Regions from separate parts of the Nocardia sp. CA-290969 genome, predicted to be linked through region 3. Evidence: riboswitches for the same ligand, from Rfam matches in the RefSeq annotation. Region 3 holds a riboswitch; each other region holds the start of a gene.

The links. Region 3 has a riboswitch for S-adenosylmethionine ahead of ACQEVO_RS11320 (aminotransferase class V-fold PLP-dependent enzyme). Riboswitches for the same ligand answer to the same signal wherever they lie in the genome.
Region 1: it holds a riboswitch for S-adenosylmethionine, as region 3 does, so the genes downstream of both, metX (homoserine O-acetyltransferase MetX) here and ACQEVO_RS11320 (aminotransferase class V-fold PLP-dependent enzyme) in region 3, are expected to answer to the same signal.
Region 2: it holds a riboswitch for S-adenosylmethionine, as region 3 does, so the genes downstream of both, ACQEVO_RS32430 (rhodanese-like domain-containing protein) here and ACQEVO_RS11320 (aminotransferase class V-fold PLP-dependent enzyme) in region 3, are expected to answer to the same signal.

What each region holds. Positions count from the first base shown of each region.
Region 1 is NZ_JBNJNJ010000001.1:5,652,274-5,655,538, forward strand. It holds gene ACQEVO_RS25870 (NADP-dependent isocitrate dehydrogenase) at 1-960, opposite strand, end outside; SAM riboswitch class IV at 1,235-1,345, shown strand; gene metX (homoserine O-acetyltransferase MetX) at 1,599-2,708, shown strand; gene ACQEVO_RS25880 (DUF3017 domain-containing protein) at 2,719-2,964, opposite strand; gene ACQEVO_RS25885 (DUF6745 domain-containing protein) at 3,073-3,265, opposite strand, start outside.
Region 2 is NZ_JBNJNJ010000001.1:7,084,601-7,087,865, reverse strand. It holds gene ACQEVO_RS32440 (FAD-dependent oxidoreductase) at 1-383, opposite strand, end outside; gene ACQEVO_RS32435 (Rv0361 family membrane protein) at 613-1,083, shown strand; SAM riboswitch class IV at 1,148-1,260, shown strand; gene ACQEVO_RS32430 (rhodanese-like domain-containing protein) at 1,276-1,692, shown strand; gene ACQEVO_RS32425 (O-succinylhomoserine sulfhydrylase) at 1,689-2,903, shown strand; gene ACQEVO_RS32420 (HAD-IIA family hydrolase) at 2,909-3,265, opposite strand, start outside.
Region 3 is NZ_JBNJNJ010000001.1:2,426,720-2,429,984, forward strand. It holds gene ACQEVO_RS11315 (SDR family oxidoreductase) at 1-29, opposite strand, end outside; gene ACQEVO_RS11320 (aminotransferase class V-fold PLP-dependent enzyme) at 440-1,813, opposite strand; SAM riboswitch class IV at 1,861-1,974, opposite strand; gene ACQEVO_RS11325 (TetR/AcrR family transcriptional regulator) at 2,182-2,799, opposite strand; gene ACQEVO_RS11330 (oxygenase MpaB family protein) at 2,849-3,265, shown strand, end outside.

The DNA of each region.
Region 1 (3,265 bases), 3.2 Mb from region 3:
CTGATGCTGCCGGTAGTGCCGGGTGACCGTACCGTGCGCGGCCTCGGCCTCACAGGTCCGGCCGTCCGGGGTGAGCAGCACGGAGGTCATCAGGCCGAGCGAACCGAAGCCCTGCGCGACGGTATCGGACTGCACATCGCCGTCGTAGTTCTTGCAGGCCCAGACGTAGCCGCCCTCCCATTTCATGGAGGAGGCGACCATATCGTCGATCAGCCGGTGCTCGTAGGTGAGGCCGGCCGCCTCGAACTGGGTCTTGAACTCGGCGTCGAACACCTCCTGGAAGGTGTCCTTGAACATGCCGTCGTACGCCTTGAGGATGGTGTTCTTGGTCGACATGTAGACCGGGTAGTTCTGCTGCAGCCCGTAGTTGAACGAGGCGCGCGCGAAGTCCTCGATGGACTTCTTGAAGTTGTACATACCCATGATGACGCCGCCCTCTTCCGGCATCTTCACGACCTCGTGCACGATCGGCTCGCTGCCGTCTTCGGGGGTGAAGGTGAGGGTGACGGTGCCGGCCTGGAAGGCCTTGAAGTCGGTGGCGCGGTACTGGTCACCGAAGGCGTGACGGCCGATGATGATCGGCTTGGTCCAGCCGGGGACCAGGCGCGGAACGTTGGAGATGATGATCGGCGCGCGGAAGATGGTGCCGCCGAGAATGTTGCGGATGGTGCCGTTGGGCGACCGCCACATCTTCTTGAGCCCGAATTCCTCGACGCGGGCCTCGTCCGGGGTGATCGTCGCGCATTTCACGCCGACGCCGTGTTCTTTGATGGCATTGGCGGCGTCCACGGTGACCTGGTCGTCGGTCTTGTCGCGGTACTCGATGCCGAGGTCGTAGTACTCGAGATTCACGTCGAGGTACGGGTGGATCAGCTTGTCCTTGATGAACTGCCAGATGATCCGGGTCATCTCGTCGCCGTCGAGTTCTACGACGGTACCTTCAACCTTGATCTTGGACATGGATCTTCGTGTCCTCCTAAGACTGGTGCCCTCATTGCACGGCCAGGCGAACACGCTTGTGAGCGGACCCCAGCTGTTCAACAGACAACGTATACATCCCGCGTTGTCCACGGGACGTCTGGTGTAACCAAGACGAGCGTACTGCTTCGGGTTGTCTCACGGTGCAGCCAGCCCCGGTCGTGAGATCTCACAGGGTGAATCTCGCCACAAGATTACCTGGTGGCGGCGTATGCGGATTTCGATCCCACCCGACGCCCCGCTACCATATTGAGCAGGTCATGAGCGCCAGCGCCAAGCCCCGGCTCGCTGGCCGGCAACCCTCCTGCTGCGGTGGGGTGCTCCGGGTGATGACCGGGCTTCCGAAAGCCGGGAGCAAGCGCATGTCAGGAGGTCGCCGTTATGTGCCGGTGCTGGTCGCCTCGGGCCCGGCACTCGCAGCGTCGCGGCGAGCAACCCCCAATTTTTCTGGAGCACGATATGACCGATGGCAGTATCCCCCGCGCCGTGTTTTCGGCGTCGCCTCCGGCGCCGCAGGTCCGGAGCCGGATTGATGCAGCCCGGGTATTGCCGGGTTGTACGACCGAGCGTGTGGAAGCGCTCGCGTGACGGTGGGAACCGAACAGACAGCGGCGGTGCCCATGGTGCAGCTTCCCCCGGCAGACGGCACCCTCGGCGTGATCGATATCGGCGACCTGACACTGGAGAACGGCGCGCAGCTGCCGGCGGTCCACTTGGCCGTGCAGCGCTGGGGCGAACTGTCGCCGGCCAAGGACAATGTGGTGCTCATCGAGCACGCGCTCACCGGCGACTCCCACGTGGTGGGTGAACCGGACGCCGACCATCCCCAACCGGGCTGGTGGAACGGGATGATCGGGCCGGGCGCGCCGATCGACACCGACGACTGGTGTGTTGTCGCCACCAACGTGCTCGGCGGCTGCCAGGGCAGCACCGGCCCCGCGTCCCCGGCGCCGGACGGCGCCCCGTGGGGGTCGCGCTTCCCGGAGATCTCCATCCGCGACCAGGTCACCGCCGAACTTCGACTGTTCGATGTGCTCGGCATCGACCGGCTGGCCGCGGCGGTCGGCGGGTCGATGGGCGGTATGCGGGTGCTGGAGTGGATGCTCTGCGCCCCCGAGCGCATCGCCTCGGCGCTGGTCCTCGCGGTCGGCCCGCGCGCCACCGCGGACCAGATCGGTACACAGAGCACCCAGATCGCCGCCATCACCGGCGACCCCGACTGGCAGGGCGGCGACTATCACGGCACCGGCCGGGCGCCGATGGCCGGCATGGGTATCGCGCGGCGGATCGCGCATCTCACCTACCGCACCGAGGTCGAGCTGGACAGCCGGTTCGCCAACAGCCCGCAGGCCGGTGAGGATCCGTGGGACGGCGGCCGTTACGCGGTGCAGAGCTATCTCGAGTACCAGGCCGAGAAACTGTGCAAACGGTTCGATCCGGCTACGTATGTGCTGTTGAGCGAGGCGATGAACCGCCACGATATCGGCCGCGGCCGCGGCGGGATCGCGGCGGCGATGGCGCACAGCGAGGTGCCGTGCATCGTGGGCGGTATCGATTCCGACCGGCTCTACCCGCTGCACACCCAGCAGGAACTGGCCGAGGGGCTGGCGGGCTGCCGGCATTTCGAGGTCATCTCCTCACGCGACGGCCACGACGGATTCCTCACCGAGGCCGAAACCATCGGGAAGCTGCTGGTCCAGACGATGGATCTGGCCCGCGAACACCGCTGAGGCGGCCGGTTCAGCTCACCCCGAGGGTGTTGATGGTGGCGGCGAGGAAGACGATCGCGCTGCCCAGCAGGGTCAGCGCGCCCACGTCGAACGGCCTGCTGCGCACCGCCAGCAGCCCCACCCGCACCGTCGGCAGGCACAGCCGGAAGGCGGCGGCGATCAGCGTCGCGCCGCCGAAGAACAACGCCCCGCGCCGCCAGCGGTCCTGCGCGACGAAAACCACGGCGACCGCGATCACCGCGACGACCACCACCATGGGCAGGTGGCAGCGCAGGAACACGGCCAGGCGGCCGCCGGTGCCGGGGTCGTCCTCGGTCACGGTCTCGGCGTGGGTCACGGGTGCGATTGTTCCAGATCCGGCCGGTCAGGTCTGCGCGACCGGTTCGTACTCCGGCGCCGTGAGCCCGAAGGTCCAGGCCACCCCCTCGCGTGCGGTGCGGGTGGCGGGCGGGACCCGCAGCCAGTAGGTGCGATGCGTACCGTCCGGTTCCGGAGTGGAGTTGACCACCTCGACCATCACCACGTCCTCGTCGTCGGGTAGCGCGATCCGCCACAGC
Region 2 (3,265 bases), 4.7 Mb from region 3:
GCGGCACCGTAGGAGCCGTCCAGGTCGATACCGGGGATCGGCAGCGCGCGGTCGGCGTTGGCGCCGGTGGAGAAGATCACCGCGTCGTAGAAACGCCGCAGATCCGACAGGGTGATATCGGTGCCGTAGTCGATATTGCCCAGCAGCCGCACCTGCTCCTTGTCCAGCACCTTGTGCAGGGCCGTGACGATTCCCTTGATGCGCGGGTGGTCGGGCGCGACGCCGTAGCGGATGAGCCCGAAGGGGGCGGGCATCCGCTCGAACAGGTCGATCGAGACCTCGGCATCCGATTTCATCAACGCATCAGCGGCGTAGATACCCGCCGGACCAGCTCCCACGATCGCGATCCGAAGCGGGCGATTCGCTTCCTTCTGCTCGGTCATCTGTTACGCGCACCCTTATCGGTCGAAAGAATCACTGGCGTTGTGCTTAGCTTAGGCTAAGTTGACGCGTGGCTTGTATGCGCCGTCATCGCGCCGTTTCGGGCAGCCGGTTCGCGCTACGTCTTCCCACGTCCCCGCGGCGACTGCTGTGCCGTCCACCCGCGGTCTCCTGCAATTCTATCGGGGTGCGGGCGTGCCCCCGCCGCGGGGACCAGGGATGATCATGGGTATGAGCGATTCCGGACCCGCTGACGACCCGGCGGCCACCGACCCGGATGACACCCCGGCACGGCGCACGATCACGCCGTTCGTCGTGGCCGCGGTGATCGCGGTCCTCATTCTCGGGGGCATCCTGCTCACCGGCCTGCTGGCACCCGTTGAGAAAAATGTCACAGAATCCGACCGGATCGCCGGCGCGGTCCGCGACTTCGCCCAAGTGAGCAGCCGCTACGGACCCGAACCGCCCCGCGAAGCGGTCTGCCCGGGGTTCGTTCCCGCCCGCTCCCCGCTGGCGCCGCGGCTGCAACCCGGCGAGACCGGAAAAGATATCGAGATCACGAGATTCGGCCCGGTGCAGGTCAACGGCGAGACCGCGACCATCGAAGTGACCAGCCGGGTCGAGGACAACGAGGAGACATCGACCTGGTGGATGTTCCACACCGACGGCGAGTGGAAGGTGTGCAATCGGCCGGTCGAATGATTTACCGCCGGGCGTCAACTGGGGTTTGACACGGCCGGGGAGGTCCGGGCAATCTCATCCATTAGGTCATGAGTGCCAGCGCCAAGCCCCGGCTCGCTGGTCGGCAACCCTCCTCCGCGGTGGGGTGCTCCGGGTGACGACCTGGCACGCATCGAACGGATGCGGCAAGTGCGGATTCGCAGGAGGTTCACGTTGAGTTACGCAGGTGATATCGGTCCACAGCAGGCCTGGGAACTGCTGGCCGACAATCCCGACGCCGTCCTGGTGGACGTGCGCACCGAGGCCGAATGGAAGTTCGTCGGCGTCCCCGACACCAGTTCCGTCGCCAAGCCGACACTGCTGGTCGAATGGGTCGATGCGACCGGCGCGCGCAACACCGGATTCCTGGACCAGTTGCGCACCGCGCTGGGCGACCGCCCTGCCGACGCCCCGGTGCTGTTCCTGTGCCGGTCGGGTCAACGATCCGCGCATGCCGCCGATGCCGCGACCGCGGCCGGGATCGCGCCCGCCTACAACGTCGCGGAAGGTTTCGAGGGTCCGCTGGACGAGTTCGGGCATCGCGGCGGCGCCGGCTGGCGCGCCCACGGCCTGCCCTGGCGGCAGTCGTGATCAGCGGCGGCGCGTTCGAACGGGCACTGCCCGAAGGTGTCGGCCCGGCCACGCTGGGGGTGCGCGGCGGCCTGAGCCGGTCGGGCTTCGAGGAAACCTCCGAGGCGCTGTACCTGAACTCCGGATTCGTCTACGCCACCGCGGAAGCCGCCGAGGCGGCGTTCACCGGCGACGTCCCGCACTACGTGTACTCGCGCTACGGCAACCCGACCGTGTCGATGTTCCAGGAACGGATGCGTCTGCTCGACGGCGCCGAGGCCTGTTTCGCCACCGCCAGCGGTATGTCGGCCGTTTTCGTGGCGCTCGGCGCGCTGCTGAAGGCGGGCGACCGGCTGGTGGCGGCACGCAGCCTGTTCGGATCGTGTTTCGTGGTGTGCAACGAAATCCTGCCGCGCTGGGGTGTGGAGACCGTTTTCGTCGACGGTGAAGACCTCGAGCAGTGGGAGGCGGCGCTGTCCGAACCCACCGCCGCGGTGTTCTTCGAAACCCCCGCCAACCCGATGCAGACCCTGGTCGACGTGCGCAAAGTATGCGAGCTCGCACACGCCGCGGGCGCGAAAGTGGTGCTGGACAACGTTTTCGCCACCCCGCTGCTGCAACGCGGCTTCGAACTCGGCGCGGACGTGATCGTGTACTCGGGCACCAAACACATCGACGGCCAGGGCCGGGTGCTGGGCGGCGCGATCCTCGGGTCGGAGGAGTACATCGAGGGCCCGGTGAAGACACTCATGCGGCACACCGGCCCGGCGCTGAGCCCGTTCAACGCCTGGACGCTGCTCAAGGGCCTGGAAACCATGCCGCTGCGGGTCCGGCAGTCGGCGGATTCGGCCCTGCGGATCGCGAAATACCTCGACGAGCATCCGGCGGTCAGCTGGGTGCGCTACCCCTTCCTCGAATCCCACCCGCAGTACAAACTGGCGACCGACCAGATGAGCGGTGGCGGCACCGTGGTGACCTTCGAACTGAAGGCAGCAGAGGACGCCGCCAAGAAACGAGCCTTCGAAGTACTCAACGGGCTGCGGATCATCGATATCTCCAACAACCTCGGCGACGCCAAAACCCTCATCACCCACCCCGCGACCACCACCCACCGCGCGATGGGCCCGGAAGGCCGAGCAAGTATCGGCCTCTCGGATGGAGTAGTGCGCGTATCCGTCGGCCTGGAAGACATCGAAGACCTCCTGGGCGACCTCGATCACGCCCTGCGCTGATCGGTTCACCCAGGTTGAGCGGTGGGCTCCGTGAAGGGGGTCCGGACCCGGCCCACCAGGTCGGCCACCGAGTTCAGCGTCATAGTGGGCCGGTACGGGTAGTTCTCCACCGAATGCCGGGTGGAGATACCCGAGGTGACCAGGATCGTGCGCATACCCGCTTCCATCCCGGAGATCACATCGGTGTCCATCCGATCGCCGATCATCACGCTGGTCTGTGAATGGGCATCGATCCGGCGCAGCGCCGACCGCATCATCAGCGGGTTGGGTTTCCCGATGTAGTAGGGGTCGCGGCCGGTGGCGCGGGTGATCAGCGCCGCCACCGAACCGGTGGCGGGCAGGACCCCGTCGCGGGACGGGCC
Region 3 (3,265 bases):
GCCCCGGTGATCACTGCGGTTTCTGCCATCTCGAACTCCTTCAGCGCGACCTCTCCGAAACAGAGAATATGCTTTCCGAAACACAGAATGCAATTCTGACGCTACTGGAGCCGGGTCGCTGACCTGTTCCGCCTGGTGAGGCTGATCCACGGCAAACCCGCGCTGGTCCGTCCGGCGGGGATACTCAGCGCCGGTTGCTGAGTGAGGTTGAACTGATAGGTCTACGGAGGCCGGTCCGGCCGGTCGGACGAACCGGCCGGGAGCACTCGGCCGGCAGCGGCGGAGCGCACTTTCCGGACGGTGCGCTCCGCCGCTGCGGTCGCCGAGTGGCGGGCCAACGTTGATCGCTGTGGCCGTTTGCCCTATGGATTATCTGCGGCCGTGGCACGAGCGTTGACCGGTGACAGCGGTCCGGGCCTCACCGGTACCCGCGCGATTCTCATACCGCGCAGGGCGCGGCGCCTGCGGCGGTACCGGGGGCCAGACCCGGGCGGGTCTCCGGGAACGGGTCCCAGCGTCCCGCGGCGCAGACGTAGTTCCAGCGTGGACCGTGGGCGACCAGTGCGGCCACCGCGTCCAGTAGCCGGTCGATATCTTCCTGCGTGGTACCCAGGCCGATACTGGCGCGCACTGCCGCGTCGATGCCCAGCCGGGCGAGCAGGGGATGCGCGCAGAATCGGCCGTCCCGGACGCCGATCCCGAATTCCGCGGACAGATACGCCGCGACCTGTCCCGGCTCGAAACCGTCCACGGTGAAGGCGACGATCCCCACGCTGTCGACTTCGCCGAGGCTTGCGGCCGTATCGGCTTCACCGCCGGCGACCGAGCCGGAGTTGCCGGCGTCGGGTTTCCAGATCCGCAGGCACTCGACACCCCGGGTCGCGGCGAGGCCGGTGCGGAGCCGGTGCGTCAGGGAACGCTCGTGCGCCTCGGCCTCCGGGCCGAGTTCGGTAAGGACCTCACAGGCCCTGGCCAGGGCCGCAGCACCCAGCACATTCGGCGATCCCGCTTCGTGCCGCTGCGGTGCGGGCGCCCACTCCGTGCTGTCGACAGTGACCTCCCGCACCGCGCCACCACCGGAGAGGTAGGGCGCCGCGGCATCCAGCCAGTCCCGGCGCCCGGCCAGCACGCCGGCGCCGAACGGGGCATACAGTTTGTGCCCGGAAAGCACCAGATAGTCGATACCGGTGGCGCGCAGGTCGATTCGCCGGTGCGGAGCCAGCTGTGCCGCGTCCACCAGGATCCGTGCGCCGCACTGGTGCGCCAGTTCGGCCAGACGGTCGAGGGGCAGCACTTCGCCCGTCACATTGGAAGCCCCGGTGACCGCCAGCAGCGCCGCGGGTTTCGCGCACAGCTCGGCCGCGAGCCGCTGCAGTGTCTCGGCGACGGTATCGGCCGCGCGCACCACCCGGCGCCCCCGGTGTTCCCACGCCAGCAGGTTCGCGTGATGTTCGATATCGAGTACCACGGTATCGCCGGGAACGCAGCCGGCCAGCAGATTCAGCGCGTCGGTGGTGTTGCGGGTGAACACCACCACTTGGTCGTCGGCGCAACCCAGGAATCGGCCCACCGTTTCCCGCGCCGCCTCGTAGCACTGTGTGGAGATCCGGGAGGCATACCCGGCCCCGCGGTGCACGCTGGCGTAGTAGGGCAACAGCTCGGCGACCCGGTCGCTGACCGGCGCCAGCGCGGGTGCACTGGCGGCGTAGTCGAAATTGGCGTAGGTCCGGGTTCCCCCTTGTACCAGGGGAACTCGCAAATCGGCACCGGAAACTCGGGCGAGGGTACCGGTCCGGTCGAGTACAGCGGTCATCACGCAATCCCATCGGCTCTGGGACTCCGGTGAGGAATGGTAGACGGAGTCCGCGCTTGCCGCGCCTGGTCGAGCGGCGGCCAGGTCGTCACCCGGGGCACCCCACCGCGGAGGAGGGTTGCCGGCCAGCAAGCCGGGGCTTGACGCTGGCACTCATGACCTGCAGCGAGAGTTTCAGATGCGCCCGCGAATGTCAACCCGTGTGGTCGGGCCCGGAGCGCTTACCGGCGTCGCAGATTGCGAGCAGCAATTCGCGTATTGCTCCCGAATCGGCGCCGCAGGCGGGCAGTGAGCGCCACTGTGCGGGCAGGGGATCCGGTACTCGCGTACTGCTCGGCTTCGCCGTCCGCGGTGCGTCTGCAGAGCCACTACCTGCGGAAATAGTTGAGTATCATGCGCGTGATATTGGTGAGGAAGGTATCGCGGGGGATATCGGGCTGGTCGAGGATGTAGCGGACGGTCAAGTGTTCGACGGTGCGCACCAGCATCCAGGCGGCGGTCGGGATATCCGTATCGTCGTGCAGGCGGTAGCCGCGCAGGGTGAGTGCGGCGCGGGTGAGGTCGGCGATCTGGTCCTCGAAGCTGACCACCGTATGCTCGACACTGAGCCGGGGTGTCTGCTCGACCACCGCGCGCAGCAGTTCGGGCTGATTACCGAGGGCGTCGAGCAGTGCTGAGATCGACTGGCGCAGAGCCACTTCCGGAGGTTCCGGCATATTCTCCAGGACCTGTGCGCGGACCCGGTCGGAGACCTCGCTGTTGTAGCGGTCGATGGCGGCGCCGAGCACCGCGTCCTTGTTGGGGAAGTACTGATACAGCGATCCCGGGCTGATTCCGGCGGCCCGGGCTATCCGGTTGGTCGAGGCGCCCTCGTAGCCGTGCGCGATGAGCACGGCCTGGCCGGCATCGATGATGCGCTCCACCATCTCCTTCGAGCGTTGCTGGCGCGGGGTCCGGCGGAGGCCGGCGCGAGGTACGGGCGGCATCTCAGAATGCGAATTGAACGCGAGCAATTATTCGTGTCAGCATTCGCTCATGCTGCCACAGGAGCCCACCACGAGCCCGCCGGGCGGGGAATCAGACCATGCCCACGAGGGGAACCGGCACCGGTTCGACTACTACTTCCGCACCGGGATGCCGCTGCGACCCCCACCGCCGCGGATCGCCCCGTCCGGTCTGTGGTTCGAAACCCGGAAACGGATGCTCGCGCCCTGGATCGATGTGCGGCGGGTACCGGTGGACACCCCGCAGGCCCGGATGATGGCCGATCACCTCTGGCAGGGTGACGAATTGATGGACGGTGTGGTCACCGCCTTCGCCCGGGTGGGTACGGCCGCCGGCCGGAAAATGCTCGATCAGGCGCTCGCGCACGGTATCGATACCGTCGACGACCCGCCCGCCGAACTCGTCGCCCTCTTCGATCACCTCGACAACCCGCCTGCGTGGTTCGAC